One region of the Tepidibacter aestuarii genome, then DNA from elsewhere that is predicted to be linked to it. Evidence: riboswitches for the same ligand, from Rfam matches in the RefSeq annotation. Region 1 holds a riboswitch; each other region holds the start of a gene.
What was found. A riboswitch is a leader RNA that binds a small molecule or an ion and turns the genes downstream of it on or off. The one in region 1 is predicted to bind S-adenosylmethionine.
Positions count from the first base shown of each region.

Region 2: linked by a shared signal. The riboswitch ahead of M2214_RS13395 (nitrite/sulfite reductase) and the one ahead of M2214_RS12170 (O-acetylhomoserine aminocarboxypropyltransferase/cysteine synthase family protein) in region 1 are both predicted to bind S-adenosylmethionine.
Region 3: linked by a shared signal. The riboswitch ahead of M2214_RS01915 (methylenetetrahydrofolate reductase) and the one ahead of M2214_RS12170 (O-acetylhomoserine aminocarboxypropyltransferase/cysteine synthase family protein) in region 1 are both predicted to bind S-adenosylmethionine.
Region 4: linked by a shared signal. The riboswitch ahead of metK (methionine adenosyltransferase) and the one ahead of M2214_RS12170 (O-acetylhomoserine aminocarboxypropyltransferase/cysteine synthase family protein) in region 1 are both predicted to bind S-adenosylmethionine.

Region 1 is NZ_OW235315.1:2,441,689-2,450,029, reverse strand. Features, by position in the region: gene M2214_RS12185 (nucleoid-associated protein) at 1-363, shown strand, start outside; gene M2214_RS12180 (homoserine O-succinyltransferase) at 386-1,270, opposite strand; gene M2214_RS12175 (homoserine dehydrogenase) at 1,285-2,493, opposite strand; gene M2214_RS12170 (O-acetylhomoserine aminocarboxypropyltransferase/cysteine synthase family protein) at 2,509-3,789, opposite strand; SAM riboswitch class I at 3,907-4,012, opposite strand; gene acpP (acyl carrier protein) at 4,233-4,460, opposite strand; gene M2214_RS12160 (hypothetical protein) at 4,624-5,058, shown strand; gene M2214_RS12155 (hypothetical protein) at 5,111-5,326, shown strand; gene M2214_RS12150 (hypothetical protein) at 5,467-5,628, shown strand; gene M2214_RS12145 (hypothetical protein) at 5,674-5,835, shown strand; gene M2214_RS12140 (hypothetical protein) at 5,916-6,077, shown strand; gene M2214_RS12135 (hypothetical protein) at 6,171-6,332, shown strand; gene M2214_RS12130 (LacI family DNA-binding transcriptional regulator) at 6,477-7,478, shown strand; gene hutH (histidine ammonia-lyase) at 7,778-8,341, shown strand, end outside.
Region 2 is NZ_OW235315.1:2,719,705-2,728,045, forward strand. Features, by position in the region: gene M2214_RS13385 (adenylyl-sulfate reductase subunit alpha) at 1-740, opposite strand, end outside; gene cysC (adenylyl-sulfate kinase) at 770-1,366, opposite strand; gene M2214_RS13395 (nitrite/sulfite reductase) at 1,440-3,086, opposite strand; SAM riboswitch class I at 3,153-3,270, opposite strand; partial or broken gene M2214_RS18370 (pyridoxal-phosphate dependent enzyme) at 3,328-3,702, opposite strand; gene M2214_RS13405 (lipoyl synthase) at 4,206-4,649, shown strand; gene M2214_RS13410 (ABC transporter permease) at 4,627-5,340, shown strand; gene M2214_RS13415 (peptide MFS transporter) at 5,523-6,905, opposite strand; gene M2214_RS13420 (response regulator transcription factor) at 7,387-8,079, opposite strand; gene M2214_RS13425 (histidine kinase) at 8,115-8,341, opposite strand, start outside.
Region 3 is NZ_OW235315.1:391,797-400,137, reverse strand. Features, by position in the region: gene M2214_RS01920 (homocysteine S-methyltransferase family protein) at 1-1,254, opposite strand, end outside; gene M2214_RS01915 (methylenetetrahydrofolate reductase) at 1,260-2,117, opposite strand; SAM riboswitch class I at 2,211-2,315, opposite strand; gene M2214_RS01910 (glycoside hydrolase family 26 protein) at 2,397-3,896, opposite strand; gene M2214_RS01905 (2-hydroxycarboxylate transporter family protein) at 4,005-5,312, opposite strand; gene M2214_RS01900 (NAD(P)-dependent malic enzyme) at 5,417-6,589, opposite strand; gene M2214_RS01895 (response regulator) at 6,926-7,600, opposite strand; gene M2214_RS01890 (ATP-binding protein) at 7,597-8,341, opposite strand, start outside.
Region 4 is NZ_OW235315.1:120,514-128,854, reverse strand. Features, by position in the region: gene M2214_RS00665 (flagellar protein) at 1-159, opposite strand, end outside; gene M2214_RS00660 (ComF family protein) at 174-890, opposite strand; gene recD2 (SF1B family DNA helicase RecD2) at 887-3,109, opposite strand; gene metK (methionine adenosyltransferase) at 3,289-4,473, opposite strand; SAM riboswitch class I at 4,587-4,692, opposite strand; gene M2214_RS00645 (COG2426 family protein) at 4,762-5,205, opposite strand; gene M2214_RS00640 (tRNA 2-thiocytidine biosynthesis TtcA family protein) at 5,410-6,144, shown strand; gene M2214_RS00635 (phosphodiester glycosidase family protein) at 6,150-8,177, shown strand.

The sequences.
Region 1 (8,341 bases):
AATAGTTTTTATGATGATATAGATACAGCTAGAGTTATGAGAGAAAACTTACTGTATACATTGAAAGAAAAAGAAGCAGTTGATATAGAAGAATTTATAGAAAAAACAGTAGAAGATGACGATTTGAAATATGGATTTAAAGAGCAGATGTTTGAAGATGGTATAGAAGAAAGTAATTTTACAATAGATAAAAAATGGGTTGAGAAGAAGCTTAAAAAGAAGAGTATAAAGACTGACACTGGATTTGAAATAAAGGGGAGTATGGATGAGTTTGAGGATGCTCTTAAGTATCAGATGAAAAAGAATCCCGACGGAAGTGTTGATATAGTTATAAAGAATGTAAAGTTTTATGAGGAAAAATAAGAGGGGAATCCCTCTTATTTTTTTACAATGAATTTAATATTTTTATCCAGTTATAAAACAATAAATTAGAATGACTTCTCCATTTCACAATAGGCTTATTATTTGGATTATCATTTAAAAAATAGTTTTTAGGAATTTGTATATCTATATTTCTATCAATATCTCTTTTATACTCATTATATAAAGTATAAGAGTCATACTCAGAATGACCAGTTACGAATATATTTTTTAAATCCTTAGATTTTACTATATATATACCAGCTTCATCTGATTCAGATAATATTTCAAGATCATCTAAACCTAAAAGATCATCTTTTTTTATATAGGAGTACCTTGAATGAGGAGCAAAAAATTCATCATCGAATCCATTGAGTAACTTTGAATAAGGCTTATTCGACTTATGAGGAAAAACACCAAAAACCTTTTTTGATAGATTGTATTTTTTTATTCCATAATGATGGTAAAGTCCTGCTTGAGCTCCCCAACATATATGAAAAGTAGATTTTATATTTTTAGATGAATAATCCATTATATCTTTAAGTTCATTCCAATAGATAACATTTTCGAATTCTAAATGCTCAACTGGAGCTCCAGTTATAATCATACCATCAAAAAATTCATCTTTTATTTCATCAAAAGTTTTATAAAATGTGTCTAAATGCTCTTTAGAAGTATTTTTAGATGTATATGTTTTGGTTGTTAAAAATGTTATTTCTATATAGTGATTATTAAATCCAAGAACACGAAGAAGCTGAATTTCAGTTTCTGATTTTGTAGGCATTAAATTTAAAATCAGTACTTTTAGCGGTTTTATATTTTTATTAAAACTAGATTTATCTATTAAAGATATACCTTCACAAGTTAGAACTTCGTATAGAGAATTGTTTTGAGGTATTAAAAGAGGCATCTTATATCCCTCCCTTAATTATTTAAAATCATTAAAGAACGTAATGTAGTAACTTCTTCTAATTGTAGTAACTTATCTGATATTTCATTTATATATTTTTCATGTTCAGATTTAACCACTGCAAGAATTTGATTAGTTCTTTTATTAATTTCTAAATCTATATTTTTGAAAAATTCAGTTAATTCATTCAATACTGTATGTGAATTTTTATAGTTGATTTTTATATACCAATCACATTGTTCGTTAGAATCACTTTTAATAAAAGCTTTTTCGTAATTAAACAAAAAAGAATTTTCTTTTTTTTGTATAGAGTCCATTATATCTGAGTATACTGCGGTAGCTGTTGCGAGTTTTCCAGCACCTTTTCCAGTGAATGTAAGTTTTCCAACGCTATCACCTTCTACTATTATAGAGTTGTATTCATTATTTATTTTTGCAAACTCAGAATTGTTAGTCACTATAACAGGTCTAACACTTGCATAAACTTTACCTTCTTCAAAGGTACTTATACCTAAAAGTTTAATAACGCCTCCTAATTTATTTGCTTTTTTTATATCGGTTTCGGTTATATCATGAATTCCTTCAACTTTAAAACTTTCCCAGCAAACTTTTTTCTTATAAGCTATTGTAGAAAGGATTGAAAGCTTTCTTGCACTGTCGTATCCTTTGATATCGGAGGATGGGTCAGATTCTGCAAATCCAAGTTTTTGAGCTGTTTTTAAAGCATTATTGTAAGAGGTTTTTTCTTTATCCATTTTTGTTAAAATGAAATTTGTAGTTCCATTTAATATACCTTTTATACTTTTGATTTCATTACTTACTAAGTAATTTTTAATATTTTTAATTATCGGAATTCCTCCACCAACACTTGCTTCAAAATAAAGTTTTACATTGTTTTCATAAGCAATCTCTAAAAGTTCTTCTCCATACTTTGAAATCAAATCTTTATTTGCAGTAATAACGTGTTTTTTATTATTCAAAGATTTTTTTATATATTCATAAGCAGGGTGTATTCCACCTATCAGTTCTACAACTATATCTATATCTTCAGCAAAAACATCTTCAATTTTATCTGTTATAATACTGTGATTTTTATCATTTTTATGTTTATCTATATCTCTAACCAAAATTTTTGATAGTTTTATATTATTATTATTCTTATTAATAAGCTCACAAACCCCAGAGCCTACAACTCCATTTCCTAAAATCGCTACTGAAACCATTTATATCACCTCGAATTATATATTGTTTAAAGCACTATTAAAATCTTTTATTATATCATCAATACTTTCAATTCCAACTGAGACTCTAATTAAATCAGTTGTAACTCCTGCGTTTAATTGATCTTTCTCACTTAGTTGACGATGAGTTGTACTAGCAGGGTGAAGTACACTAGTTCTGGTGTCTGCCACATGAACTACTAGGGAAGTAAGTTGTAAATTTTTAATAAAAGATTTAGCATTATCAATTCCACCTTGAATACCGAAGGTTAGAATACCGCTTGCGCCTTTTTTTAGATATTTTTGTGCATTATCATAAGTTTTGCTATTTTTAAGATAGGGGTAGTTAACCCATTTTACATTTCTATGTTTTTCTAAAAAATTAGCTAACTTTAATGCATTTTCACTATGTCTTTGCATTCTAAGGTGAAGTGTTTCAACTCCAAAATTGAATAGAAAAGAGTTAAAAGGACTTAGACAATTTCCTAAATCTCTAAGAAGTTGAACTCTAAGCTTGGTTATATAAGCTAGATCTTTAAACTTTTCTACATAACTAATTCCGTTATACGTTGGGTCTGGGGATACTAATTCATCAAATTTGCCACTAGTCCAATCGAAATTTCCTCCATCTACAATTACTCCTCCAATACTTGAAGCATGACCATCTATATATTTAGTAGCTGAATGAATTACTATATTAGCGCCAAGTTCAAGAGGTTTTAGAAGATATGGAGTAATTAGAGTATTGTCTACAATAAAGGGAACTTTTATTGTTTTGGCTATTTGTGAAAACTTATCAAAATCTAAAATATTAAGTCCAGGATTTCCAATGCTTTCACCAAAAACTAATTTAGTGTTTTCTTTTGCATATTCTAGTATTTTTTCTTTAGGCAAATTTGGATCTACAAACGTAACATCTATTCCAAATTTTTTAAGCGTTGAAGAAATAAGAGTAAAGGTTCCTCCGTATAAAGTAGATGAAGCTAAAATATGATCTCCATTTGTACATATATTTAAAATGGCTAAAGCTGTAGCACTTTGACCAGACGATACAGCGACTGCACCAACACCACCTTCTAAAAGAGCTATTTTTTTCTCAAATGAAGCAACTGTTGGATTACTTATTCTAGAATACATATGACCTTCTTCTTTTAAATCAAATAAAGCTGCAACATGATCGGAATCTTCATATTTGTATGTTGTACTTTGTATTATAGGCAATATTCTAGGTTCTCCTGGTTTTGGGTTGTATCCTCCATGTATGCATAGTGTTTCAAAATTTAATTTTCTTTCTTTCATATCTAATCCTCCTTTTAAAATTTGAATTTTAAAATGAGAAGAATAAAAAAACAACCATTTCTATAGTCTTTGAGAAATGGTTGTTAGATTACAATAGTTATGTATAACTATTTTATTCCCTCATCTCTCAGTAATATTACTGCAGGAATTAGCACATTTCTAGTAGATACTAGCTGTTGCTGGGCTTCATAGGGCCTGATCCCTCCGCCACTCTTGATAAGAGTTACTTAAAAATATTTAATTTTTTTAATTTAAAATCAATTTTAATGGAAATTTTCTCCGATGTCAATATAAAAAATAAATTTTTTAAAAATATTTATTATTAAATCACTTTGAAAAAAGACTGTTAACAATATTTTGTCGGCAGTCTGAAATAGTGCTCATTTTAATAAACTTTATTTTCAAATTCAAAAAAAATAAGAGGAAAATTCCTCTTATCCTTTTTATTTATTAGCTTCGATATATGTACATATATCTCCTATATTTTTGAAATTTTCAGCTTGCTCATCTGGAATTTCAATATCAAATTCATCTTCAAGAGCCATCATTATTTCAACAGCATCAAGTGAATCAGCTTCTAAGTCATTAACTAAAGAAGTTGTTGGTGTTATAGAAGCTATATCATCTACACCTAATTGATCTGCTATTATCTCTTTTACTTTTTCAAACATATTTGTTACCTCCTAAAACGTAATAAAGTAATATTTTTAATAGTAGTTTATTACATGTTTGAAAATTTTTCAATATAAATTTTTTATTTTAAGTTAAATAACTGTAATAACTTGTACAAATATGAATATAAATATAATGAAAGCAATACTAAGGAGGAAATTTATGAGAAAATTTACAGCTATATTTATATTGTACGTACTGTTTTTTTGTATGAACTTGAGTATCTATCAGAACAAATTAATAAATGACGTCAAAAATATAAATCCGTATATAAGAGAAACTAATTTTATAGTTGAAGATTTTAATGACAATCATATTAATCAAGACAATATAAATGATTACATAAGACGGATAGATAATTTAAAAAGTGGTTTATCGAGCATTGAAAATAATAAATCCGTTGAAACATATATTGACTATAAAATGGTTTCATTAGAAAAATTAAAAACAGCTATAAACAATAGATTCAATAATAAAGAAAAACTAAAACAAAATATAGATGACTACAACACATACAATAGAATGTCACAAGATGAAATACAAAAAAAATTAAAAAAAACGCTTATAAGAGTAACAAAATTAGATGAAACCTCATAACATAAATGAGAAGGAAATAACCTTTTAATATTAATTTATGGGAGGTAATAGAATGAGTGAAAATAGTGGATTATTTAGAGGTGGATTTGGAAACATATTTGGCGGCTGTGACGACGATAATGGGTTTATATGGATACTGTTATTATTAGTACTATTTTGCTGTTGTGATTTTGATTGTTTCGGCGGATGTGGAGATGACAACAACTTCTTATTTATAATACTAATACTTATCGTATTATTCTGTTGCTGTGATGGTGGATTCTGCTAAAAAGCTAGTTTTTAACTAGCTTTTTTTCTTTTTTGATAAATAAGAACAAAATTTTTATACATATATATTAACCAAATTAACTCAATTTACATAGTATGTATGAGAAGGTATAACCTTCAAATAAGCAAGGAGGTTAGATTATGGGCTGTTTTAAAGATTTTGATGGTTGGTGGATTATAGCTTTATTTTTCTTATTCGTATTATTCCAAGACTGTATAGATGATCTTGACATATGTGATTGGATCCCATTCTTAATATTAGTATTAATACTTTGTTCTTGCAACGAATTTGATTGTGATTAACAAATTATAGGTCAAATTAATTTTAGATTATAAGGAGGTTAGGTTATGGGTTGCTTTAAAGATTTTGATGGTTGGTGGATTATAGCTTTATTTTTCTTATTTATATTATTCCAAGACTGTATGGATGATCTTGACATCTGTGATTGGATCCCATTCTTAATATTGATATTAATATTATGTGCAGGTGACGAATTTAAGTGCTGTTAACAAATTATAAGTCAAATTCATAGTATATATCAAGAAGGTAAAACCTTCAAGTTAATTTTAGATTATAAGGAGGTCGTATTATGGGTTGTTTAAGAGACTTTGATGGTTGGTGGATTATAGCTTTATTCTTCTTATTTGTATTATTCCAAGATACAATTAGTGACGTAGATATATGTGACTGGATTCCATTCTTAATACTAGTGATGATACTTTGTGCTTGTGACGAATTTGATTGCTGCTAATATTAAAACCAACAAATTAATAACAAATCAATAACTAAAATCATAGTATATATCAAGAAGGAAATTCCTTCAAAATTATAAGGAGGTCAGATTATGGGTTGTTTTAATGACTTTGATGGATGGTGGATTATAGCTTTATTTTTCTTATTCTTAATATTCCAAGATTGTTTAGATGATCTTGATATATGTGATTGGATCCCATTCTTAATATTAATATTAATACTTTGTTCTTGTAACGAGTTTGATTGTCATTAATATTAAAAATAAAAACAAAGAGTTAGATGAAAATCTAGCTCTTTGTTTTTTATATAGATAAGTGATATAATTAACATTTAATAAATATAGAGAATATAAACTTTAAATAAGGAAAAAATTTAAAGTATGAGAGGAAGTGATACAATGATTACTATAAAAGATGTAGCTAAAAAAGCAGGTGTTTCTATATCAACAGTGTCAAGAGTAATCAACAATTCAAAACCTGTAAGCAATGAGATAAGACAAAGAGTATTAAAAATAATAGAAGAGACTGGATATACTCCAAATCCATTAGCTAGAAGCTTAGTAACTAAGAAAAGCCAGCTAATAGGAGTAATAGTTCCTGATATATCTGATTTTTTTATGGGAGAACTGCTTAATGGAATAGAAGAAGTAGGTAAGATATACGATTACGATATTATTTTATGTAACAGCTATGGAGAACCTGATGAAGAATTAAAATATATTAATCTTTTAAAATCAAAGCAAGTGGCAGGTATAATATTTGTATCATGGAAGATGCATCAAAACCATGTAGATGTAATAGAAAAAGCAAATATACCAGCAGTATACATAAGCAAGAATGCAAGTGAATTTGATGTTTATTCTGTAAGTATTGATAATTTTAAAGCATCTTATGACATGACAAAATACTTAATAGAGAATGGAAATAAAAAAATAGCATTTATGAAGTCATCTGCACAAGACAACATAATGGATTCAGATAGATATAGAGGATATAAAAATGCACTAGATGAAGCAAATATCGAAATTGATGAAACTCTTGTAAAAGAAGGAGATGACACTAGTGAATCTGGGTATTATCTTATGAGTGAGATTCTTGAGTCAAAGAATATACCAGATGCGGTATTTGCATCTCGTGATGAAATCGCAGTAGGCGTTATAAACTGTATATTAGATGCTGGATATAAGGTACCAGAGGATATATCTGTATCAGGTTATAATAACATCAAATTAGCATCTTTATACAGACCAGCTCTTACTACTATTAAGCAGCCTATATATGATATGGGAGCTGTATCTATTAGAATGATAGTTAAAATGATAAATAATGAAGGACTAGAAGAGAAAAAAATACTTCTTCCTTATAGTCTTATAGAAAGACAGAGTGTACTTAAAAAGTAGGTTATGTAACCTACTTTTTTTGTGCACTTTTTCTAAGTTATCCATTGATACTCTAAAGGGGGATTTCATAAGTATATTTGCTCTGAACAGGCTGCTTAATGTCGAATGAAAAGCTAAAATAAAATATATCACTGTGCTCAGATAAAGTGATATAGCGGTGTGTAGGGTTTTACATAAAATGTAAAAAAATAAATGTTTTACAAAATATATCATAAAAGATAAAGGGAAAACGATTATGAATATAGAATAAATTATAAACAAAACGAATTTTTAGACAATTCCAAAGGGGGGGTATAGTTTTGAATAAGGTATACATAAATGGGAAGAGTTTAACTATTGAAGATGTTGTTAATGTAGCTAGAAATGGATATAAGGTAGAGCTTACTAAAGAATCACAGGAAAAAGTTATAAAAGCTAGAAATATAGTTGATAAGTTTGTTGATGAGGAAAAGATAGTTTATGGTATAACTACCGGATTTGGTAAATTTTCAGATGTTGTTATAACTAAAGAAGAAACGAAGACATTACAAAGAAATCTGATAATAAGTCATTCTTGTGGAGTAGGAGAATGCTTTGATGAGGATGTTTCAAGAGGTATAATGCTTCTTAGAATAAACAATTTAGCTAAAGGAAATTCTGGTGTAAGAATAGACACTTTAAATACTCTTATAAAAATGCTAAATGAGGGTGTTCATCCATTAATACCACAAAAGGGATCTCTTGGTGCATCAGGAGATTTAGCACCACTTTCTCATATGGTTTTAGTTATGATTGGTGAAGGTGAAGCTGTTTACAATGGTGAAAAAATGAGTGGTATAGATGCTTTAAAGAAAGCTGATATAGAATCTGTAGAGCTTACATCA
Region 2 (8,341 bases), 280 kb from region 1:
GTTGGTGCAATTGTGTCTTTACATCTCAATGCTATGAACCGCATTTCAAAAGTAGTCATCTCTGCACCAGCTCTAATACCCATTGCGTACCCTGCCCCTGTATTAAAAGGGCTGTACCACATCTTATGCTTTGAAAATCCTGGATTATTGGGCTTATATATCCCCGATGCACCTCCAGTTGCACAGACAGTCATTTTACTATTTATGAAATATACCGAAGCATCTTTTAGTGATAATCCATAAGCACCTATAACCTTGTTATCTTTCATCAAATAATCAATAATAACCAGATTATTTAAAACCTTGATGTTATCAAATTGATTTAAAGCCCCCGCCAAAATGGGTTTAATATTCTCCCCATTAATTTTGATGCTACGCTTCCCCCGCATAACATAATCGCCGTTGTCATCTTTTAAAATCGGCAGTCCCAAGGCTTCAATCTTCTTAGTAACATCATTTAATCGTTGCGCTATGGAATAAACAAGGTCTTCTCGTATTACTTTTTCCGAATCCTCCCTAACATAGTCCAAAAAACTTTCAGGTGTCTCACCTTTGCCTATATAAGCATTTAGAGCATTTACTCCTGCTGCAAGGCAACCGCTTCTAACAATATTGCTCTTGTCAGCCACAATGATTTGCAGACTACTGTTTTCGGCCAGCTTTATCCCATTGAAGCACCCGGCAGCACCGCCACCTATTATCAGTACATCTGTTTGTAATGTTTTTATCTGCAAATTCATAAGCATTTCCTTTCTCTTTTTCTATTTTCTTAAAAGACTTTCCCGTCAATATACTTGATAATCCTATCAACACACTCTTCTACAGTCATTTCATCTGACTTAACTACTATTTCGGGATTAACCGGAACTTCATATTCTGAATCAATTCCCGTAAACTGCTTAATTTCACCGTTTCTGGCTTTCGAATATAAGCCTTTGGGATCTCGTTGCTCGCAAGTCTCCAAACTGCAATCCACATATATCTCTATAAACCTATTTCCTAATAATTTTCTTATTTGATCTCTACCCTCTATATATGGGGAGATGAATGAACCTATGATTATCAAACCGGAATCCACAAAGAGGTTGGCAACTTCACCAATCCGTCTGATATTCTCTTTCCTGTCTTCTTCCGAAAAACTCAAATCCTTATTCAATCCATGCCTGACATTGTCACCATCAAGGAGATATGTGGCTTTCCCGAGATCATATAGTCTTTGCTCTACTGCAGAACCTATAGTGGACTTACCCGATCCAGAAAGACCAGTAAACCATAACAACAGACCTGTCTGTTTTAAGGATTTTTCACGATCATCTCTGGTTATATTCATAGAATGCCAAACAATATTTTTTTCAGCTTTATTCACCTTCCCCTTACCTCCTATCATCACATTATTCAAATTTATAAATCTTCATCTATTTCCACTTACTAGTTAGCTTCTATTTTGATAAATAAGGTTTTTGATTTTCAAAGTCAAAATACTTTATATCTTTTGGAATGTCATCTACCGTTTTAAGCTCATTAATCAGGGTTATTATTAAGGTTTCATTGACATCAATAAACCTATCAAAGTCCTTAATTTCACATTTTTCAAATCTCTCAAGCAACCTATCAACAAATCGAGGTACCTTTCGAGCTGGTAAAACACCTTTGTTTTCTCCCAGCTTTGAAATTTCGCTTCCTACTCGCCCACCTATATGAACTGTATATGCAGGAATCGAACCACTCTCAGTTTTAATTGCCGCACCAGAAAAACCTAGAGTACCAATATGATGCCATCCACAGGAATTTCTACAACCAGATACATGGATTTTAGGTAATTGGCTCTTAAACTCAATACTGTAACCTTCAAGGACTTTATTGATTTCCTTCAGCAATCCCTGAGAATTACACAGTCCGATTCTACAATTTTTTGCTCCAGTACAGGTCGTGGAGTTTTCAATATCTGTTTCCTTGGTAAAAGCAGAAATAGACTTTATGAAACTCTCTACATCTTTCTCCTTTACATTTCGAATATAAATTCCTTGAGAATTTGACAATCTAAATTCCACGTCATAGTCCAACAAATCAGTTATATCGAGAATTTTATCTAAATCTCCTACATTCAAATCACCATTTTCAGGGTGCAAATATAAGGAGTAATAACCTTTGTTTCTCTGATTAATTACTCTGAAATCCCTCAGTCCTTCGAAACTTTTATTTGTACCTTCACCTAATTTATTATCTAACTCTACATCCGATTTAAATTCTATATAGAGATCTTTCTCTGACTTCACTTTCTCTACATACACCCTGTACTTTTCTGTAAAGGCCTCATTACCTAAACGGTATTTAATAAACCTGATCCTTGCTTTATTCCTGTTTGTTCTGTCCCCTTCGTCTTCAAACAACCTTTTCATGGCTTCAATATGATACAGTATCTCTTCTTCTGGAATAAATGCTTCTAACTTCAGGGCTATATCTGGAACACCGCCCAGACCGCCACCGCCATACAATTCAAAACCTCTTCTTCCGTCTTGAATTTTAGCTATGAAACCTAGATCGGATATTGTTGCAAAAGCAGTATCCTTTGGTGAGTTTGAGATTGCAATCTTATATTTTCTTGGAAGTTTCGTCATTCCCTCCATTTGCAAGATAAATTCAGTTGCCTTTTTCGCATGTTCGTTAACATCAAACACTTCTCCTACCTCTACTCCTGATAAAGGTGAACAGTTAATATTTCTTATGGCATTCCCCCCAGCGCCTTTGCCAATGAGACCAAGAGGTGTCAGTACTTCAAATATCTCAATTGTATCCTCGATACTCAATCCGTGGAACTGAATATCCTGACGGGTTGTCAGATGGATTTCCCCACCAGAGAACCTCTTTGCTATTTCAACAACCGCTTCTAGTTTTTCCTTAGTGATGATGCCCGAAAATATCCTTGGCCTTACCATGAATGTCCCTTCGCGTTTCTGAGCATATACCCCCATAGGCGATGCATAATGCTTAAACTCTTCAAAAGGTATTTCCCCGCCTATGTAGGCTTTCGCTTTTTCGATGTAATCATATTGAGCATTTATTATGCCTTTCGGTATTCTAACCATTGTTGCCTCCTTATTTTCTATTTATAAAAAAGCACTCCTTATTTTTACCTAAAGAAGTACATGAGTGACTCATCTTTCAGCAAAATTATTAACTGCAGGAATTAGCACGTGACTGGCAGTTCTCCAACTGACAGTTGTTGCTGGACTTCATAGGGCCTATTCCCTCCGTCTCTCTTGATAAGTAATTATTTTCAATTTTTAATGTGCAAATGTTAATCTGACATGCATATGAATTCTCGTATTTTTCAGCCAGTTCAAAAGCTTTGTCAATTGTACCTTTCACCCCCTTTGCGCCAGGAGTCAATACTAGTTCCACCCCTAAAGCAGAAAGTAGATTTCTTCTTTCTACACTCATAGTATCAGTCATTGTAAGGATAAGTTTATACCCCTTGGATGCAGCAACAAAAGCAAGTCCCACACCAGTGTTGCCACTTGTCGGCTCAATTAGCACTGTTCCTTCCTTAATCAAGCCTTTCTCTTCACCATCAATAATCATTGCATAGCCGACTCTATCCTTTACACTTCCAAGTGGGTTGAAGTGTTCCAATTTTGCAATAATTTTACCACCTATATTATTACTATTATTTTTAATTATTACTATATGGATACTCAGGATTAAATAATACGTTGTATACTTACAAACTGTTTACACTCACCTTAATTTTGAATTTTATCATTTTGATATTAATTTATTTTTAATTATATTCTCTTATTATGGCTTTTTCAAGTATTTTTTATCATTTTGATATTTTTTTATATATATAATTTATTATACGTAGTCTCTAAACATACTTCTTTAACAATTATAGGTGACTATACCTATGTCAAAGACCAGATAGTCTATGAATCATCCAATAAAAACGATATCAACCCTATTCCTATAAAAAGAGGTACTAGTAAAAAATCATATCGATATTTTTATCATATTGATATATCATATTGATATATTGCATTTATATAATCATCATAAATTCCATATATTTACTAGAAATTATTTAAGAAGGAATTAATATGAAAACTATAATTAGGGAAATAAATGTTATTAAAGAAAAGGACCCAGCAGCTAAAGGTACAGGAGGATGGGTAGGCAATGATAAAATAGTTGCTATCTGATTAGCTGTGAAAAGAGGAGTAACTATGCATGGCTTTGCCTTTAATTTTAATACAAATGCACATCATTTCAAGCTTGTAGTGCTCTGTAGAATACAAGCCATATATGAAAGATCTCTAAAAGTATTAGAGAATGTGAAAAAGATAGACCCTAGTATATATACAAAATCAGGTATTATGGTAGGCTTAGGAGAAAGAGAAGATGAGGTGTTAGACTTGCTTAGAGACTTAATGCAAGTAGGATGTGATTATTTGACAATAGGTCAATATCTAGCACCAAGCAAAGAACATTATCCTGTTGTTGAATATGTTCATGCACATATATTTAAGAAGTATAAAGACGAAGCCCTTAGTAAGAAGTTCATACAATGCAGCAGAGATGCTATCCCATACTTAAATAGACTATTGATTATACTCACTAATATCAACGATGAAAAAGACAAACTTCTCTAGCGAATATGAAGCTTATTTAAAATCAGTTAAATCAAACAAAAGAAAAATTATACTCTATCAAATATTAGTACTTGTGCTATTTGTACTCATTTGGGAAGTAGCTGCTAATCTAAACTTTATAGATGTATTCTTAACTAGTAAGCCATCTGATATATTCAAGCTATTTATAAAATATTCTTCAAATGGAGAAATATTTAAACACGTAGGAATATCTGTTTATGAAACTATTTTAGGGTTTATTCTTGGAACTGTAGGTGGGATAATAATAGCTATAATGCTTTGGCGGAATGAAAACTTGGCTAAAATACTAGACCCATTCTTAGTTGTGTTAAATGCTCTCCCAAAGACGGCTCTTGCTCCTATACTTATAATATGGGCTGGAGCTGGAATTACTGGAATAGTAGTTATTGTTACCATATCAATAGTAGTTACAATACTTTCAGCCTATAACTACTTCATAACCGTTGAAGAAGAAAAAATTAAAATGCTAAAAAGCTTTGGTGCAACTAAATATCAAATACTCACAAAGCTTATTCTTCCTTCTAATATAGGTAATATTATAAATATAGTTAAGATCAATATTGGTATGTCATGGGTTGGAGTTATAGTTGGAGAGTTCTTGGTATCAAGATATGGAATAGGTTATTTGATCGTTTACAGTGGTCGAGTATTTAAGCTAGATAAAACTTAAGCCTATATCTAAATACTATTTTTTAGTATTTAGATATAGGCTAAGAATATTGATACTACATGTAAACGCATTCTGTGTTCCTTTCACTTTTTATAATATATCATTTTTATATGACACATTATAAAACTCAATGGCAAAAAAATACCTTATAGTAAAAAACTACAAGGTATTAATATATTAAATTATTCGTTATCTAAAACCATAATCTTTTGGAAAATTGGACTAAGTAGGCAAAGAATAATTCCTGAACCTATAGTTATTACTGTTACCAATCCAAACACTTGAAGTCCTCCCCACGATTCAACAAAGGCTGCAGACATACCCGCAATATAATTACCAACACCAGTTGCAAATAACCATACCCCCATCATAATAGCGGCAATTTGCTTTGGAGCAAGCTTACTAACCATAGATAATCCAACAGGAGATAAGAACATTTCTCCAACTGTATGCATAGTATATGCACCAAATAACCATAATATATTTGCTTTTACTGCTATATCAGTTGAATTTCCTCTCTCAAGAGCTGCCCCAGCCATAAGTCCAAATCCAATACCAAGAATAATTAATCCATAGCCCATTTTTGTTGCTGTAGGAATATCTCCTTTTTCACGCTTAGACAGCTTAATAAACCACATAGCAAATATAGGACCTAAAACTATACATAAAAATGGATTTATAGATTGGAACCAGCTTGTTGGAACCTCAAATCCACCTACATTTCTATTAATATAATCATGTGTATACATAGTTAAACTGGAACCTGCTTGCTCAAATGCAGCCCAGAAAATGATAACAAAGAAAGAAAGTGCACAAATTGCAAAAACTCTTTTCTTTTCATCCTTTGTTAAAGGTTGTTTTTCTGACTTATTTAAATCTTTATTTTTAGCTTGTTTTTTAGATGCATCATATTTTCCAACATCACCAAGATATTTTTTACCAAATAATATATATATTACAGTTCCAATTAACATACCTATAGATGCAGTAAGGAATCCATACTTATATCCATAACTAATCACTTCTGTTCCATTTGTTTTTGCAAATATTTTTTCTGCAACTGTACCACATATAAAAGGAGCTAAAAGAGCACCTATATTTATAAATGTATAGAAAATAGAATATGCTCCATCTTTTCTAGGGTCATTATTATCATAAAAATCCCCTACAATAGAAGTTATATTAGGCTTCCAAAGACCATTACCAATTACAATACACATTAAAGATCCATACAACATAGTTTTTGTATTAGTCATAAACAGCATGAAGGTTCCAATAGCTATAAATATAGAACCAATAAAGAAAGTGCTTCTCTTTCCCAAAAACGTATCTGATATATATCCACCTAATAGTGGAGCAAAATATGCACTCATAGTAAATGTAGAATAAATAGTCGCCGCTGTAACAGTATCAAGTCCTAGTCCCCCTTGAATTGCAGTTGTTGTTAAAAACAACATCAACAGACCTCTCATACCATAGTAGTTAAATCTTTCAAATATTTGAAGCGTTGATACCAGCCAAAAACCCGCTGGATGACCTTTTTTCTCAATAACTGCTTCACTCATTGTTAAATCCCCCCTTATTTTATAATTAGGATTAGATTAAACCTTAAGATTTCGTATTTTCATTAAATGATTGCATTATGATATGTAAAATATTAAGGAAAATTTTCATCCTATATTTGAAATTATTTTACCATATAAATAATATTATACGCAATCCAATTTTTTAATTATTTTAAATTTTCTAAATTTTCAAGGAACACCTTCGATATCTATTCATAAATCGCTATTATATGTATATAAATTTCATTATACGTAATGCATTGATGGTATAAAGCTAGATAAAAAACGCTTATTAAATAATAACTACTATTCTTAATTTAGTAGAAATATTTTAATAAGCGTTATTTTTTTCTATCTATCTATTCTTAGTATACACTACTTTTTAATATATATCTTTTCTATTCCACTCATATAAGTTCTTAAAACATCTAGCATAATATCAGTTGTATCTATTATTATTAAACAAAATCGAATAATAAATTTATAATTGTTTAAACATATTTGGGGTAACACCTGTATTCTTTTTAAATATCTTATAAAAATAGTTTAGATTATTATAACCTACTTTATGCGCTACCTCTTTAATTGACAATTCTCCCTCTTTTAATAACTCACGAGCCTTTTTAATCTTTAAATTATTTATATATGTAACAAATGTTACTCCACAGTGTTTTTTAAACACTCTTGCAATATAACTTGAACTTGTATGATATTTATCCGCGCATTTTTTTAATTCAATATTTTCTTGATAATTATTATGTATGTGTTCTAGTACTTGGTTTAAAATTTGGTTGTCTGAAGTTTTATATTCTAATATTTTTTCTACAGATTCAACAAATTGCTCAGATTCAATAGGCTTAAGTAGTATATCTTTTGCTCCTAGCCTTAAAGATAGTTGAGCATATTCAAAATAACGATATGCAGTAATAACAATAAAATCAATAGATTGTTTTTGTAAATCTTTTATTTTTTTTATAACTTCAAGTCCGTTTAAAATGGGCATTCTAATATCTATAAAGGCAATATCAGGTTTTAACTTATTTATCATATCTAATGCTTCATCTCCTGCAAACGCCTCTCCAATAACTTCTATGGGTAAATCATTTTTTTTGATTAGATATTTTATAAGTTCAACAGATAACTCTTCATCATCAGCAATAATGGCTGTTCTCATTCTAACTCCTCCTATATAAGCTCTATAATATATTTTTAAATTAAACTTATTTTTACGCTCATACCTTTATTTAGCGAGCTACTTATTTCAAATTTACAATTATTTTCATAAAGTAATTGTAACTTAGAATAAACCATCATTAATCCACTCATTTCATATTTTTCATAATTATTAATCTTATTTTTAAGCTTATTTAAATCTTCTTCATTTAATCCTTCTCCATTATCGTTAATTTCAATTATTAAGTTATTTTTATATAATT
Region 3 (8,341 bases), 1.6 Mb from region 1:
AAGGCTTTTTTCTTCTCCATTAACAGAGTTTACTATCGCTTTTCCGTGATAGTTTTTTAAAGCTTCCTCTAAAACATCTTTATCTGTTGAATCAATTGATAAAGGTGCATTTACATTCTTTTGAATCAAGTTTACAATGTTTTTCATAACATCTACTTCATCTATTCCATCAACCCCAACATTAACATCTATCACGTGTGCTCTGTTTTCAACTTGAATTTGCGCTTCTTCTTGCGCTATTAAAAAATCTCCATCTTTTATCTTCTGAGCTAGTTTTTTATTAGCTGTAGGATTTATTCTCTCCCCTATTATTTTTGGAAGATAGTTTTTGCCTGTCTTTACTATTTCTTCTCTACTTGCAAGTGTTGATACTTCTTCTAATTCTCTTTTTACAGGTTTGAAATCTTTAATTCTTTCTTTTATAAACTTAGTATGATCTGGTGTTGATCCACAGCATGAACCAAATATATTAACTCCTATCTCAAAATATGGTTCAATCTTTTTTATGAAATCCTTACCGTCTAGTGGATAATATATGCTGCCATCTTTCACAACAGGAAGTCCTGCGTTTGGTTGGACTATGACAGGTAATGAAGTATTTTTACATATCTTTTTAGTGACTTCTATTAATTCCTCTGGTCCTCCCGAACAGTTTACTCCAACAGCACTTGCTCCTAAAGATTCTAAAACTATTGCCGCTGATTCTGGGCTAACTCCTGTTAATGTTCTATCTCCCTCATAAGTTAAGCTGCATATAACTGGTATATCACAAACATCCTTTGCAGCTAAAAGAGCTGCTCTTATCTCTCCTAAATCATTGAATGTCTCAAGAAGTATAAAGTCTGGATTTTTACTTGATAAAGCTTTTATCTGCTCTTTAAATATTTCATATATTTCATCAAAACTATTATTCCCTATAGGCTCTACAAATTTTCCAGTAGGTCCAACAGATGCAGCTACATACTTATTGTATTTACAAGCTATTTTTTTAGCTATTTCTACTGCTTTTGTATTAATCTCATAAACTCTATCTTCAAGACTGTACTCTTTAAGCTTTACACTACTTCCACCAAATGTATTGGTAGTTATGACATCTGCTCCTGCCTTCAAATATTTTTCATGTATTTTAATAACCTTATCTGGATAATCTACATTCATAAGTTCGGGACAGTGACCGGGCTTTAATCCCTCCTGCTGTAACATAGTTCCCATGGCACCATCAAACACTAATAAACCTTCTAAAATCTTATTCATATCTATCACCCCTGTAATAATTCTATAGTCAAATCATAATCCTTCATAGGGAATATATGAACCCCTTTTGATACACTCTTTATATGCGAATGTATCTCTTTTAATATTTTAATTTTTTCTGTTTTACAATCTTTATCAAGTCTATCTATGAGTTTATTAGGAACATCTATTCCTGGAACATTATTATTTAGATACCTTGCAAACTTTACTGACTTTAAAGGCATGAGTCCATACAATATTGGAATATCTATATGTTCAACTTTTTTTGTGAATTTTTCTAGTTTTTTAATGTCAAATATAGGCTGAGTTTGAAAGAAGTTTACTCCACTTTCTATCTTTTGGTGAAACTTATCTATCTCTTTTTCTAAATCATCGCTACATGGATTTACTACTCCCCCAATAAAAAAATCAGTTTTTTCTTCTAATTTATTACCACTAAAATCAAATCCACTGTTTAACTTAGATACAACTTGAGTAAGACCTATAGAATCAGTGTCAAATACTCCTGTTGCATTTTTGTGATCTCCAACCTCTGGTTTATCTCCTGTTAATGTTAATATATTTTTAACACCTAAGGCATTAGCTCCTAGTAATTCTGATTGGATAGATATAATGTTTCTATCCCTACATGCAAAGTGAAATATAGCTTCAAGATCAAGCTTACTTTGTATTATGTTTCCTAAAGCTATAGGACTCATTCTCATATTCGCCATAGGATTATCTGGTATATTAACTCCGTCTATTAAGTGAGCTAATTTTTGTATCCTATCTACCTCAGATTGTGAACTACCCGATTTTGGTGGTTCTATCTCTATAGTGGTTACAAATTTGTTTTGTTTAATTTTTTCCTTCAATGTCTTCATGTTAATCCTCCCTATCTTATTAAGATCAAAGAGATAAGAGTCCTAATAAACAAAAAAACCTCTTTCAACTGAAAGAGGTTACAATCCATAGAAAACTTATCTTTCAGCTAATTAGCTGCTGGATTTAGCACCGATGCACATTCGTGCCGGTTGCCGAGATTTCACTGGGCCAGATCCCTCAATCTCTCTTGATAAGAGTTTATTTTGTTTTTTTACATACTATATCATCTTGAAATATATGTCAAGTGTTTTTCAGAATATTTTATTCTTTTTAATAATTTATCTATACTTTTTAAGACCTTCTTTAAAAGCATTAATAGTATCTTCATTTTCATCTAATCTATATACCCTTGCCGGATTCATGTTGCTATCCCAGTCGATTCCGTTCCACCATATAGCAACCTTTATGTTTTTGAAATATTTAATATTCCTAAACATTTCGTCCATCCATTTTACTTTATCTCCTCCCACACTATTACATCCAAACTCTGTAATCATAAATGGTTTATTAAAGTTTTTAATATATTCATTATAAAGAGGTATATATATTTCATTAAAATTTCTCCACTTTTCCCCTTCATAATATGTTCCAGCATTATATCCTGTAAGACCTATTATATCTACATACTCGTCTCCAGGATAATAATTCAAGCAGTTATTCCACTTAAAATCCGGAAAAGATACATCATGTGGATTCCATACCCAAAGGACATTGTCTACTTCATTAAACTCAAATATCTTATATACATATTTATATACTTCTTTAAATATGTCTGTATCCTTAGAATAATAGTAACTAGAATATGTACACCAATCTCCATTCATCTCATTATTCAACCTAAACATTATAGGATGGTTAAATTTTTTTATTTTTTTTGCATAATCATTTAGAAAATCATCGTATTTGCCATTTAATATATCATACATAGCAGATGGATTATCTTGTTTATCTAAATACATAGTTTGAAGTGTTAACAATACATATCTATCATCATTGTATGCATTTAATATCTCATCCATAGGGAAAGATTTGCTAGAAAAAGATTGATAGCTAACTAAAAATTTAAAATTATAATCTAGCTTTTTTTCAAGAGAATTTAGAAAATCAAGACTTTTAGGAGCATTCTTTTCAAAAATTCCCCATTTCAATTCTTTGTTTTCTGAAAAATATTTTTCGTAAAACAGCATAGTTTCTTCATTTAAATTTCTATTCTTTAAAGCTTCAAATGTTTTTAAATGACTACTTCCATCTAAAATCTTAAAGCTACTTATAATCTTCATATAATCTCTAGGATGCTCAAATGGTTTTGATGATTTAATAATTATTGTATAAACTTCATTTTCATTCTTTATAAATTCTGCACTTACATAATAGTTTTTATCATTTTTTAATTTTGAAAGCTTTTCACGCCTCCACTTTAATAAATGCACCTTAATATTATTTATTTTTAAATTTTTATCAAGCTCTATTATATGGTTTTTATTATTTGCAAATTTATTACTATAATTTATGTAAGCTGTAGGTGAATTTATACTGTTTTTAAAATCATCATGGTATATTTCTATCTTTGTGTTTTTGTCATATATAACTGTTCTGATATTTTTTAAAGATTTGTCTATATGCATATTTTTAGAATATTTTAATGTGTACAAATTATTAGAATCTACATAATCAATGTATTCATCATCAGCATAATTTTTATATCTTGCAAAATTAAAAATAGTTAAAACTGATATTGTAAATAAAAATAATATAATTAATATTTTCCTTATATTCAAGTTATCCCCCCAGTTTTCATATTCTTAATTAATTTTATTTAAAATGGGGGGTAAACATTCCATAAAATGAAAGGAAGTACTTTTTCGTTATAATTTTAATATTATAATTTATACAAATAAAGATAATAAACTAGTCGCTAAAATCAACATAAATGCTCCACCAATACGTGATGAAATCTGAGCAAATGGCATTAATTCCATTCTCTTACTTGCAGAAAGTACTGCTACATCACCAGTTCCACCCATATTTGCCATACATAAACCTCCAGTTATAGATGCTTCTATAGGATAAAATCCAAGTAAGTGTCCCACAACGCCTGAGCCTACTGTAGCACCTACAACTGTAGTAAATACTAATATTATATATATTAGTGATAATGAGCTTATAACTGCATTTAAATCAGTATATGCTACACCAATTCCTACTAATAGTGCTGGTGTAAAGTTTGTCATAACAAACCTAAACCACTGAAATGCACCTTTTTCATACTTTTGAGGCACAATACCTAATACTTTTACAATGGCTACACTTATAATCATTAAAGCATAAGAGTGTATTGGAATAAACTTAGCAAGTATCTTACCCCATACGAAAAAAGTAGTAGAAAGTAATATTCCTATTCCCATCAATTTATAATCAAGCTTTATAACTTCTTTTGATTCTTCTTTAATATCCTCTTGTGACTTCATTAACTTTCCATGTCCAGTTAAATTCTTTCTTTTCTTACCTATTTTATCTAATAAACCAGCAACAACAATTGCCATGGCATTTCCTAACGCAAGGGCCGGAACCATCTTTGACATCATATTAGCAGGATCAACATCTAGCACCTGTCCAAACATTTCTGCTAGTGGAACTGCTCCTGCTCCCATACCTCCACCCATAATAGGTATAGCTATATAAAGTATTGCTTCCTTAGCTCCATATCCCATAATCATACCAACAAGTCCTGTTAATCCTAATGCTGCAATAACCCCTCCAATAATAACAGGTAAATATCTTATAGATGCGCTAATTAAAAGCTTTCTATCCATTCCCAAAATACTACCTGTTATAAGTGCTGCAATGTAAAAACTTAAAAATCCTTCACTTTTCATAAAGTTAGTCATAATTTCTTTTGAACTTTCAGGAAGTATTCCGTATGTTACTAATGCTGCAGATGCAAATATGATAACAATTGCACCTCCACCTAAATAATCTTTTATTATAGGTAAACGATTTCCTAATTCGTTCAGTGATGCACCTATAATCATCATAAGAGGTAGTGCTCCAATTATACCTTTAGGAAGTACTCCCATATAAGTTGCTGTTAAAACAACAATTGATAAAATTATAAACATAGGAAGTGAAATTCCCATTATCTCAAAGCCTTTATTTCCTGTCATATTTTTATCCTTACTTAAAGATGCTGACATACTATTTCCTCCTTCTTCATTTTATATAGACTCATATAATTTTTGAATTGTATATAACATTGATAAAAAACAGAAATGAGTTGTGCGTTAGCATAAAGCGAATTTTATATTCTTGAAATTCCAGTGTCTACAGCAGCCTTTTCAACTGCATTTGCAACAGCTTTCACTATTCTTGTATCAAAAGGTTTTGGAATAATATACTCCTCATTTAATTCACTATCTTGTATTATTTCTGCAATAGCATTAGCTGCTGCAACCTTCATTTCTTCATTAATATCACTTGCTCTTACTGCCAAAGCTCCCTTGAATATCCCTGGAAATGCTAAAACATTATTTATTTGATTTACAAAGTCAGATCTTCCTGAACCTACTACTCTTGCTCCTGCTTCCTTTGCTAAATAAGGCATAATTTCAGGAATAGGATTTGCCATAGCGAATACAATTGCATCCTTATTCATAGAAGCTACCATCTCTTTTGTTACAACATTTGGAGCTGAAACTCCGATGAATACATCCGCATTTTTCATAGCATCTTCTAATTTTCCTTTTTCGTTCTTAGGGTTTGTAATTTTAGCTATTTCTTCTTTTAATTCATCATTAGTTTCTTTACCTTCGTATAGTATTCCATTTATACCACATACTAAAATATTTTTAGCATTCATATTCAGTAACATCTTAACAATTGCTGATCCTGCTGATCCTGATCCATTTACTACAATTTTTATATCTTCCCATTTTTTATTTACTAATTTTAACGAATTTATTAACCCTGCAGTTGTTACAATAGCAGTTCCATGCTGATCATCATGAAATACTGGAATATCTAATTCATCTTTAAGTCTTCTTTCAATTTCAATACATCTTGGAGCTGAAATATCCTCAAGATTAATTCCCCCAAATGTAGGAGCTATTTTTTTTACCAAATCAACAATTTCATCTACATCCTTTGTATCAACACATATAGGGAATGCATCTACTCCTGCAAACTCTTTAAAAAGTACAGCTTTTCCTTCCATTACAGGCATTGCAGCCTCAGGCCCAATATCTCCAAGTCCAAGTACAGCAGTTCCATCACTTACAACTGCAACTAAATTTCCCTTTGAAGTATACTTATATACATCATCCTTATTTTTTGCAATTTCCCTACATGGCTCTGCAACACCTGGTGTATATGCTACACTCAATTCGTCCTTGTTAGCTACAGAGACCTTAGATATTACACTAATTTTTCCTTTATATTCTTCATGAATCTCTAATGCTTTTTTAGAATAATCCATATTTTCATCTCTCCTTTACATTTCCAAATTAGTTATACGTGTTCTTTTGTGTTAATTTAAATGGTATGTTTTTTCGTCATTATTTTCAATATTTACAACTTATTCTAAATATTTTGTGAATTAAAAATATATTGTTATTTTTTTTTCAAACTTAAAATCTCTTATACGCATTAAAAAACTCTTATTGATAATATATTATCAATAAGAGTTTTATTTTTTTTATAACGAATAGGAAATTATATTCCTCTTTAAATTGTGGATAAATATAAATTCCGTTATGAGTTTCAAAAAAGTTTACATTAAAGATTCTTTAGAGAATAACTTTTTTATTTCACTTTATTTATATTTATAGAGATATGAAGGCCTTCCCCTAGAACCATATTCTATCTTTTTATCAATACTTCCTATTTCATCTAGATAGTCTAAATATCTTCTAATAGTAACTTTTGACATCCCCATATTTTCTGATATAACTTCGCTAGATAGTAACTCATCTTTATTTTCTTTTAAAAAATTCATTATTCTATTTAAAGTAAATTTATGCAGTCCTTTTTTTAGATCTTTTTCCTTATTTTCATTGTATGATTTCATAAATAACTTGTCTATTTCCTTTTGTTCTACAAACGGTCTTTTTATTAATAGATTTTTTCTATCTTTATAATTTAATAATGATTTTTCTAATCTCTCAAATTCAAATGGCTTTACCAAATAATCTACTGCACCTAATTTTAATGCTTCGTTAATCTTATCTGTATCATTTGCAGCAGTAACCAATATAAAGTCTATATTTTCATTTTTATTTCTAACCATTCTAAACAGTTCCATACCATCGATTTTAGGCATATAAATATCTAATATTACTAAATCAATTTTAATATCATCTATTTTTTTAATAGCATCTTCTCCATTATTTGCAATACATTTAACCTTAAATCCATCTATTTTATCAATAAATCTTTTATTTAATTCTGCCAACATAGGATCATCTTCTACTACAAGTACATGAATCATCCTTTTTCCTCCTTAGGTATTCTAACTAAAATACTTGTCCCTTCTTTATACTTAGAGTCTATAAGTAGTTCACCGTTTAACTGGTTAATACTCTTTTTAACTAAGAATAATCCTATTCCACCTTCTCCCTCTTTTGTAGTGAAACCTCTTCTGAAGATTCGTTCTATATTTTCATCTTCTATACCAATTCCATTATCATGGACCTCTATTTCTATAAAATCATCAACATCTTCTATTCTAAAATATACTTCTCCATCTTCTCCTTTTCTCACGATAGCTTCCATAGCATTATCTAGTAAATTTCCAATAATAGTAAGTAAATTTTCATTTTGAATGTTTTTATAGTATTTTTCAAGATAACAATTTTCACATAATTCCATATCTACATTCAATTCTTTCGCTCTATTCAACTTACCTAATATAATTGCTGATATAGTTGGATTCTTTATATTTTTCGTGAGGAAAAACCTTATTTGCTCTTGTTCTTTTACAATATCTTTAATATAAATTCTTAATTCATCTATCTCATTTAGCTTTACAAGTCCTAATATAACATGTAATTTATTCATAAACTCATGCGTATTTGCTCTTAGTGCTTGGATGATTTGTGTTACCCCTGTAATCTCTTCTGCTAATCTCTTAACCTTTGTTCTATCATTAAAAGATGCCATAGCTCCTATAATTTTATCTCCATCCTTCATAGGGACCCTATTAGTTAATATAACTGTATCATTGATAATT
Region 4 (8,341 bases), 1.3 Mb from region 1:
CTCTGCAACCTCCTGAACAGATGCACCAGGATTATCATATAAATACTCTCTTACTTTTTTAAATTCAGCATCATCATTAACTCTACATTTAGAGCAATAAAGTTCTCCATTTTGACTTCCAAACATCCTACCACATTCTTTGCAATTTACAAGTTCCACCTAATATTCCTCCTTTAATATATATTTTTACCTGTTGCAAATGTTATTACATATATTTTATTCACTCCAGAATCTAACAAAATTTTGGATATTTCATTCACTGTAGTGCCTGTTGTAAATATATCATCTACTATTAATACATCTTTTTTATATATTCTATTCTCGTTTTTGTCTAAGGTAAATACATTTTCTAATTTTTTTATTCTTTCTTTCTTGGATAGCTTTGATAAAAATTCTGTGTTCTCATTCCTAACAACTATATTTAATACTTCTTTTTTATTAATTTTTGATAGCTGTTTAGATATAAGTAGTGATTGGTTATACCCTCTTTTTCTCAACCTTTTTTTATGAAGTGGTACAGGTATAATGTAATCAAAATCTATACCTTCATATTTCAACTTATCATTCATAATTTCAGCAATATTATATGATAGATAAGTTTTTGCTCCATATTTGAACGAATATATTAGTTTATGAATATTGTCATCATATTCAACGCACGATAATGCTTTCGTAAAAACATATTCATTAGTTTCACAATTTAAACATATATCATTTTTATAGAAATCGGTTAATGGCTTCCCGCAAATTAAACATCCTTTATTTATAAAGTTTAATTTATTAAAGCAATCTTTACAAAGGGAATACGAGTTATTCTTTGATATTGGATTTTTGCATAATATACACTTTATATTCCTAGGATATATATAATCTATAAAATCATTTATCATTCTATTAATAGCCCTTCCTCTTTAAATCTTGAAAGTTTGATATTAAGGTTTGAGTGTCTATCGTATATTTTATTATTTTTTATCATATATTCTAAATATTTAACATCCCCCACTAAAACTACTAGTTTTTTAGCCCTTGTAACAGCTGTGTATAAAAGATTTCTAGTTAAAAGCATTGGAGGAGCCCATGTTATAGGCATTATTACTACAGGAAATTCACTCCCCTGACTTTTATGTATAGTAGTACAAAAGCTGTGGTCTATTTCATCGAGTTCGTTATAATCGTATTGCGCAATTTTATATTCATCAAATAGTATATATACTACTTTTTCTTCTTTGTCTATATGGTATATATATCCTATATCTCCATTATATACCCCTTCACCATCTTTTGTCTCGTCCTCATTTTTCCACTTCTTTGTATAATTATTTTTTATTTGCATCACTTTATCGCCTACTCTAAATGTCCTCTTTTGAAACTTTTCTTCTACTTTAAATTTATCGTTTGGATTTAGAACATTTTGAAGATATAAATTCAAATTAAATACTCCAGTATCTCCCTTTCTCATAGGAGATAATATTTGTATATCCTTCAGATTATCTATTTTGTAGTAATCCGGAAGCCTTTTATATGCTAGATTTACTATTTCTTTTAATATGTCTTCTTTTTCATACTTTGGAATAAAGTAAAAATCCTTGCCCTTGGCGTTAAGTTCTAGTTTTTCACCTTTGTTTATTTTATGCGCATTGACTACTATCATACTCTCTTTTGCTTGTCTAAATATTTCATCAAGTTTTACAACCTCTATTATATTAGAATCTATTATATCCTTTAATACATTTCCAGCTCCAACTGATGGAAGTTGATCTGAATCACCAACCAATATTACTCTGGTTCCAGCCTTTATAGCCTTAAGAAGATTATACATGAGTAAGATATCTACCATAGATACCTCATCTATTATAACAACATCTGCATCAAGTTGGTCGTCTTCCCCCTTCATAAATACCATTTCTTCATCTTCTGATGAGTATCCCATTTCAAGTAATCTATGTATAGTCTTAGATTCTTTTCCCGTTGTTTCGCTCATTCTCTTTGCAGCTCTTCCAGTTGGTGCTGCTAAATATATATTCATTTTTAAATTTTCAAATATCTTTATTATAGTATTTATTGTAGTGGTCTTTCCAGTTCCAGGACCTCCAGTTACTACCAAAACCCCTTTTTGCAGCGCTTGTATTACTGCTTCCTTTTGATTTTTTGCAAGAGTTATATCATCTTCTTTTTCTATTAAAGATATTTCTTCATTTATATCTAATTTCAAATCGTCGAATTCATATTGAGAAAGCTCTATTAATTTCTTACAGACTCCGTTTTCAGATATGTAATATGGAATCAAATATATGTTATCTTCTATAGGTCCCTTTTCTATTTGAATTTTTTGATCGAGTGCAAGTTTAAATATAACATCTTTTATATATTCAACTTCTATTTCGAGTAATTTAGAAGATTCTTTTAAAAGCTTACTTTTAGGTAAGTACGTATGTCCCTCGCTTAAACTTTGAGTTAGTGTATATATTATACCTTGTGCTATTCTATCTTTTGAATAAGGATCTATACCCATTTTTGTTGCTATATTATCAGCAAGCTTAAATCCTATACCTCTTATATCTTCCGCTAGTTTATATGGGTTTGTCTCCACTATCTGAATAGATTTGTTTTTATATTTTTTATATATTTTAAGACAGTAATTAGGAGTTATTCCGTACTTTGATAAACTTATTATCAAGTTTCTAAGTTCTCTATTATCTTGAAAGCTCTTTCCTATTGTCTCTGCCTTCTTCTTTCCTATTCCATCCACACTGGTTAGTTTTTCAGGATTCATTTGTATTACATCCAGTGTGTTTAGTCCAAATATCTCTACTATTTTTCTAGCCATCTTAGGACCTATCCCCTTTATCATTCCAGATGATAAATATATATATATTCCTTCCTCAGATTCAGGTGTGCAAGGAATAAATGAACTCACTTCAAATTGAGGTCCATACATCTTATGATTTATCCATTTGCCATCAACTTCAATAGTTTCACCTACTGTTATAGTTGGCATACATCCTACTATAGTAACTTCATCATTTGAGTGTTCAAGGGCGGCTACTGTATATCCATTATCATCGTTTTTAAATACAATCTCAACTACCATTCCCTTTATTTTTTCCATAATATCTTCTCCTAAATAATTATAATACTACTATTATATCAAATAATTGATGCTGTAATATTTTACTTTCTTTTATTTATGATATTGTCCATAAATTTTGAATTCTATAATCTTGTATTTATATATACTTTTAAGCAAAATAAAAGAGGCTTATTCAAGCCTCTTTTATAAAAAATATATTATTGTAATGCTTCTTTTTTAAGTATTTCAGCCTTATCAGTTCTCTCCCAAGCAAAATCAAAATCAGTTCTTCCAAAGTGTCCATAAGCTGCTGTATGTCTGAATACAGGCTTTTTAAGATCTAGATCTCTTATTATAGCTCCTGGTCTTAAATCAAAGTGCTTCTTAACAAGCTCTACTAGTTTTTCTTCTGAAACTTTACCAGTTCCAAATGTCTCAACCATTATAGATACAGGCTCTGCAACACCTATTGCATAAGCTAACTCTAGTTCACATTTCTTAGCAAGTCCTGCTGCAACTATGTTCTTAGCAACATATCTTGCTGCATAAGCTGCTGATCTATCAACCTTAGTAGCATCTTTTCCTGAGAAAGCTCCACCACCGTGTCTTGAGTATCCACCGTAAGTATCTACTATTATCTTTCTTCCTGTAAGACCTGCATCTCCACAAGGTCCTCCTATAACGAATCTTCCTGTTGGATTAACTAATATTCTAGTATCAACTAATAATTCTTCTGGTATAACAGGATTTATAACATGCTCTATTAAATCTTTCTCTATTTGTTCTCTAGTTACTTCTGGACTGTGTTGAGTTGATATTAAAACAGTATCTACTCTTACAACCTTATCTCCATCATACTCAACTGTAACCTGAGTCTTACCATCTGGTCTTAAGTAATTTAAAGTACCATTTTTTCTAACTTCTGATAATTTTCTAGATAATTTGTGAGATAAAGATATAGGCATAGGCATTAACTCTTCTGTCTCATCACAAGCAAATCCAAACATTATACCTTGGTCTCCTGCTCCTACTGCTTCAACCTCATCATCCATCTTTCCTTCTTTACTCTCTAATGCTTCATCAACTCCCATGGCGATATCAGAAGACTGCTCATCTATAGCAAGAAGTACTGCACAAGTATCTCCATCAAAGCCATACTTAGCTCTATCATATCCTATTTCTTTAATTCTATTTCTAACAACCTTTTGAATATCTACGTAAGCACTAGTAGATATTTCACCTGATATTAAAACAAGTCCTGTAGTAACTGATGTCTCACAAGCAACTCTTGAGTTAGGATCTTGCTCAAGTAATGCATCTAATATTGAATCCGATATTTGGTCACATATTTTATCTGGATGCCCCTCCGTAACTGATTCTGAAGTAAATAATCTTTTAGCCATTTTAGTACCTCCCTATTTTTATTTATCTATATTGTATTTTCAATATAATTTTTTATTTTATACATAAAAAAATCTCTTCCGCAAAAGAAGAGACTAATTCGAACTTAAATTAGACCTCATCTTCCAAAGCTTAGCTTTGTAGGAATTAGCACCATTCTCCATTACTGGATGGTTGCTGGGTTTCATCGGGCCTATTCCCTCCACCTCTCTTAATAAGGTATTAAGATTGTATTCAATTAACTGACTCAGTCTATAATACTATTTTAAAATTCATTTGTCAATCAGTATTTAAGTAAAATTTAATGTAATAAACGAAACTATCATTCCAGCTAATATATTACCAATAACAATTCCTAGTACAGCATCTTTAATCCTCATGTTGAAAACAGAGGCAACCATGGCTGCCGTCCATGTTCCCGTAGTAGGAAGAGGTATTCCAACAAATAGTATTATGCCCAATAATTTTCTTTTCATTATCTTATCACTGTTCTTATTTACCTTATTATCTAAGAAATCTCCAAACCATTTAAAATATTTATTCTTTTTTAACCACTTAAGTAAATCCTTAAAAAACATTATCAAAAACGGAGCTGGAATTATAGCTCCTATAACACACGATATGTAGACATATATAGGATTTAAATTTTGAATTATACCTACAGGTATAGCCCCTCTAAGTTCAATTATAGGAACCATAGATATAAGAATCAAATGTATATATTCTGAAATCATTGATATTGTCACTCCTCATTTTCAAAATTCAATACCTCTATTATATATTAAAATTTAATCTTATTGTAATTGAATTTATATTATTTTTAATATAAACTCATTGTATAGATTCAAATATTGTATACATACTAAAGTTTTCCACTTACATTATATTCTTTGTAAGGTAAATATTTGAATTGCAACTACATAACAAGGAGTGGCAAAATGAAAAAAATACTTGGAAAAATAAGGCGTGCCTGTGATGATTACACTATGATACAGGATAACGATAAAATAGCAGTAGGATTCTCTGGAGGAAAAGATAGTATATCTCTTATATACGCACTTAAATTATTTCAAAGATTCTCTCCTAATAAATTCGAGCTAGAAGCTATAACAGTAGACCCTGGGTTTGAAAATATGAATTTGGATGCTGCTAAAAAATTTTTAAAGGAAATAGATGTTCCCTATACTATAATCAAAACCGAAATATCTAAAATAGTATTCGATGAAAGAAAAGAGTCTAACCCCTGTTCATTATGCTCTAAAATGAGAAGAGGAGCTTTAAATGACGAAGCAAAAAAAAGAGGAATAAATAAAATAGCACTAGGACACCACCTTGACGATGGAATATCAACTTTATTTTTAAGCATGTTCTACGAAGGAAGAATTAATACATTCAAGCCAGTTACATACCTTGATAGAACAGATATAACTACTATTAGACCCTTAATATATATATCAGAGAAAAGCATAATAGAATCAGTTGAACGAAATAGTCTACCAGTTCTCAAAAGCCCTTGCCCTGTTGACGGCAAGACAAAAAGAGAATTTGCAAATGAAATTGTACGAGACCTAGGAGGTAAGGTTCCCGATTTTAAAAAGAAAATGCTTAAAGCTATGCAAAATAAAGAACAAACTCAATTATGGTTTAAACCTGAGTCATTAGAAAAGGAGTGATTTTTATGAATAAAAAACTTATAAGCTTTATGTTAGCAGGTTTCTTTATACTTTCATCTTCAACTAGTATATTTGCAAACTCAGTTATAAGAGAAAGTCAAAAAGAAATAATGCTTGCAAAGGGCGTAACATATAAAAATGTTTACTCTTTCACAGAAAGCGGTATACAAAATATAAATCTAGTTTATGTAGACTTAGATAATCCTGACATAAAATTAGATTTATTATTCAACAAAGACGGGTTTAGTAAGACTCAAAAAGTCAGTGATATGGTAAAAAATGATTCTCTAAATAAAGATAATGGCGATATACTAGCCGCTATAAACGGAGACTTCTTTAGTATGTCAAGTCCTGCATTTTCATTAGGGCCTATGGTTAAGGATGGTAAAGTCTTATCAAATCCTCATTATCAAATAAATAAGTACTCATCGTTCTTAGTTGATAAAGATAAAAATGTTTTCTTTAGTTACTTAAAACCAGATGTAAGTATAACTGATATAACAAAAAATACACAACTTCCGATAGCAGCTGTAAATAAACCTAGTACATATTACGGAAACATAGTTATGTATACAAGTGAATATTTCAAAAACTCACCAGGAGCTAATGATACTTACTACGACCTTTGTGAAGTAGTTGTTGTAGATGATGTCGTTACAGATATAAGATATGGACAACCTTCAATTGAAATACCAGACAATGGATATGTATTGTTAGCTGCTGGAAATAACGGCATAACACTTAGAGATTCTTTCAGTCTGGGTGATGAGCTAAAACTAAATTCTACATTCAGCCTTGATTATGAAAATAATATAGATCTTGCTTTAGGAGGCGGAAGCTTAATATTAAAAGACGGAGAGATATACCCCCCAACACAAAAAGTCTCTGGTAAAAGCCAAAGATCTGCAGTAGGTTTGACTTACGACAATCAACTTATCCTATTTACAACAGATGGAAGACTTCCTAATGTTATAGGTATGCAAGAAGAAGATGTTGCTAATTACATGAAATCTTTAGGTTGCAAGGATGCTATGCTTTTCGATGGAGGAGGATCTACCGATCTTATAGTAAAAGATACTATAGTAAACACATTAGTAGGTGGGGCCGAAAGAAGGATAGTTGATTCTTTAGCCATTAAATCAACAGGTGAAAAAGATGAGTTTGATTCTATAGAAGCATTCATAGACAAAGATTTTGGATATGTTGATGAAAGGTTCAAGCTTACTGTAAATACATTCGATTCAGACCTTGACCCACTTAATATACCTGTTGAAAATATAGATTTTAGTGTATCAGGAATAGATGGTACATTTGATAAAAATGTATTTACTCCAACTAGTTCAGGAGAAGGTATTATCCATGTAGAATATGAAGGTGAAGATGTCTCTATACCTATAACTATAGTTGGAAAATCAAATACAGACCCTAATTTAGTGGATGAATTGGGAGAGAAAGGTATAAATATAGCTTTTTTAAGCGATATGAATAAAGTTAACACACTACTTGATAATCTAATTCATATAAAATATAGACAAGATATAGAAAAAAATGCAGATAATTTATTATTATTATCTAATTCAAATGCAGCATTTGAAGAAAAACTAAATAAACCTTACTACAACTTTAATGGATCTTATTCAAGTCAAGTTGTAGACAACAACCTTATAATAAATCTTAACAGCTCAAATGGAGGTTTCTTTAAATCAGAGGGTCAATGGGACTTTTTTAGAAATTCACTAGATACTACACTTGATAATATATTCATAGTGCTTAATTCTAAAGAATCCTTAAAAATAAAAGATGAAGCTTATGAATTCAAAAGAACTCTACACGAAGCTTCAAAAGATAAGAATGTCTACGTTGTTTATAGAGGAAATGATTTTAATCAAACAGTAGAAGATAATGTAAGGTTTATAAGCATCCCAGACTACAAAGATGTATATAAAAACGACTTCTTAAATGATTATAGATATCTTCTAATTAATATAGACGGAACAGATATAGAATATACTTATAGAAAGCTCTTTAACTAAAGATTTTATAAAAGCTTGTCTGATTAAAAATTTAAATTTTATTAATAAGTACTGTCATCGTAAGTTCTCGAAAAAAACTATAACATAAAATTTTATACGCTTTTCAAGAACCATATCATAGTTTTAAGCATACCATGTAATATGAGGAAGTTTAGATTTAAACT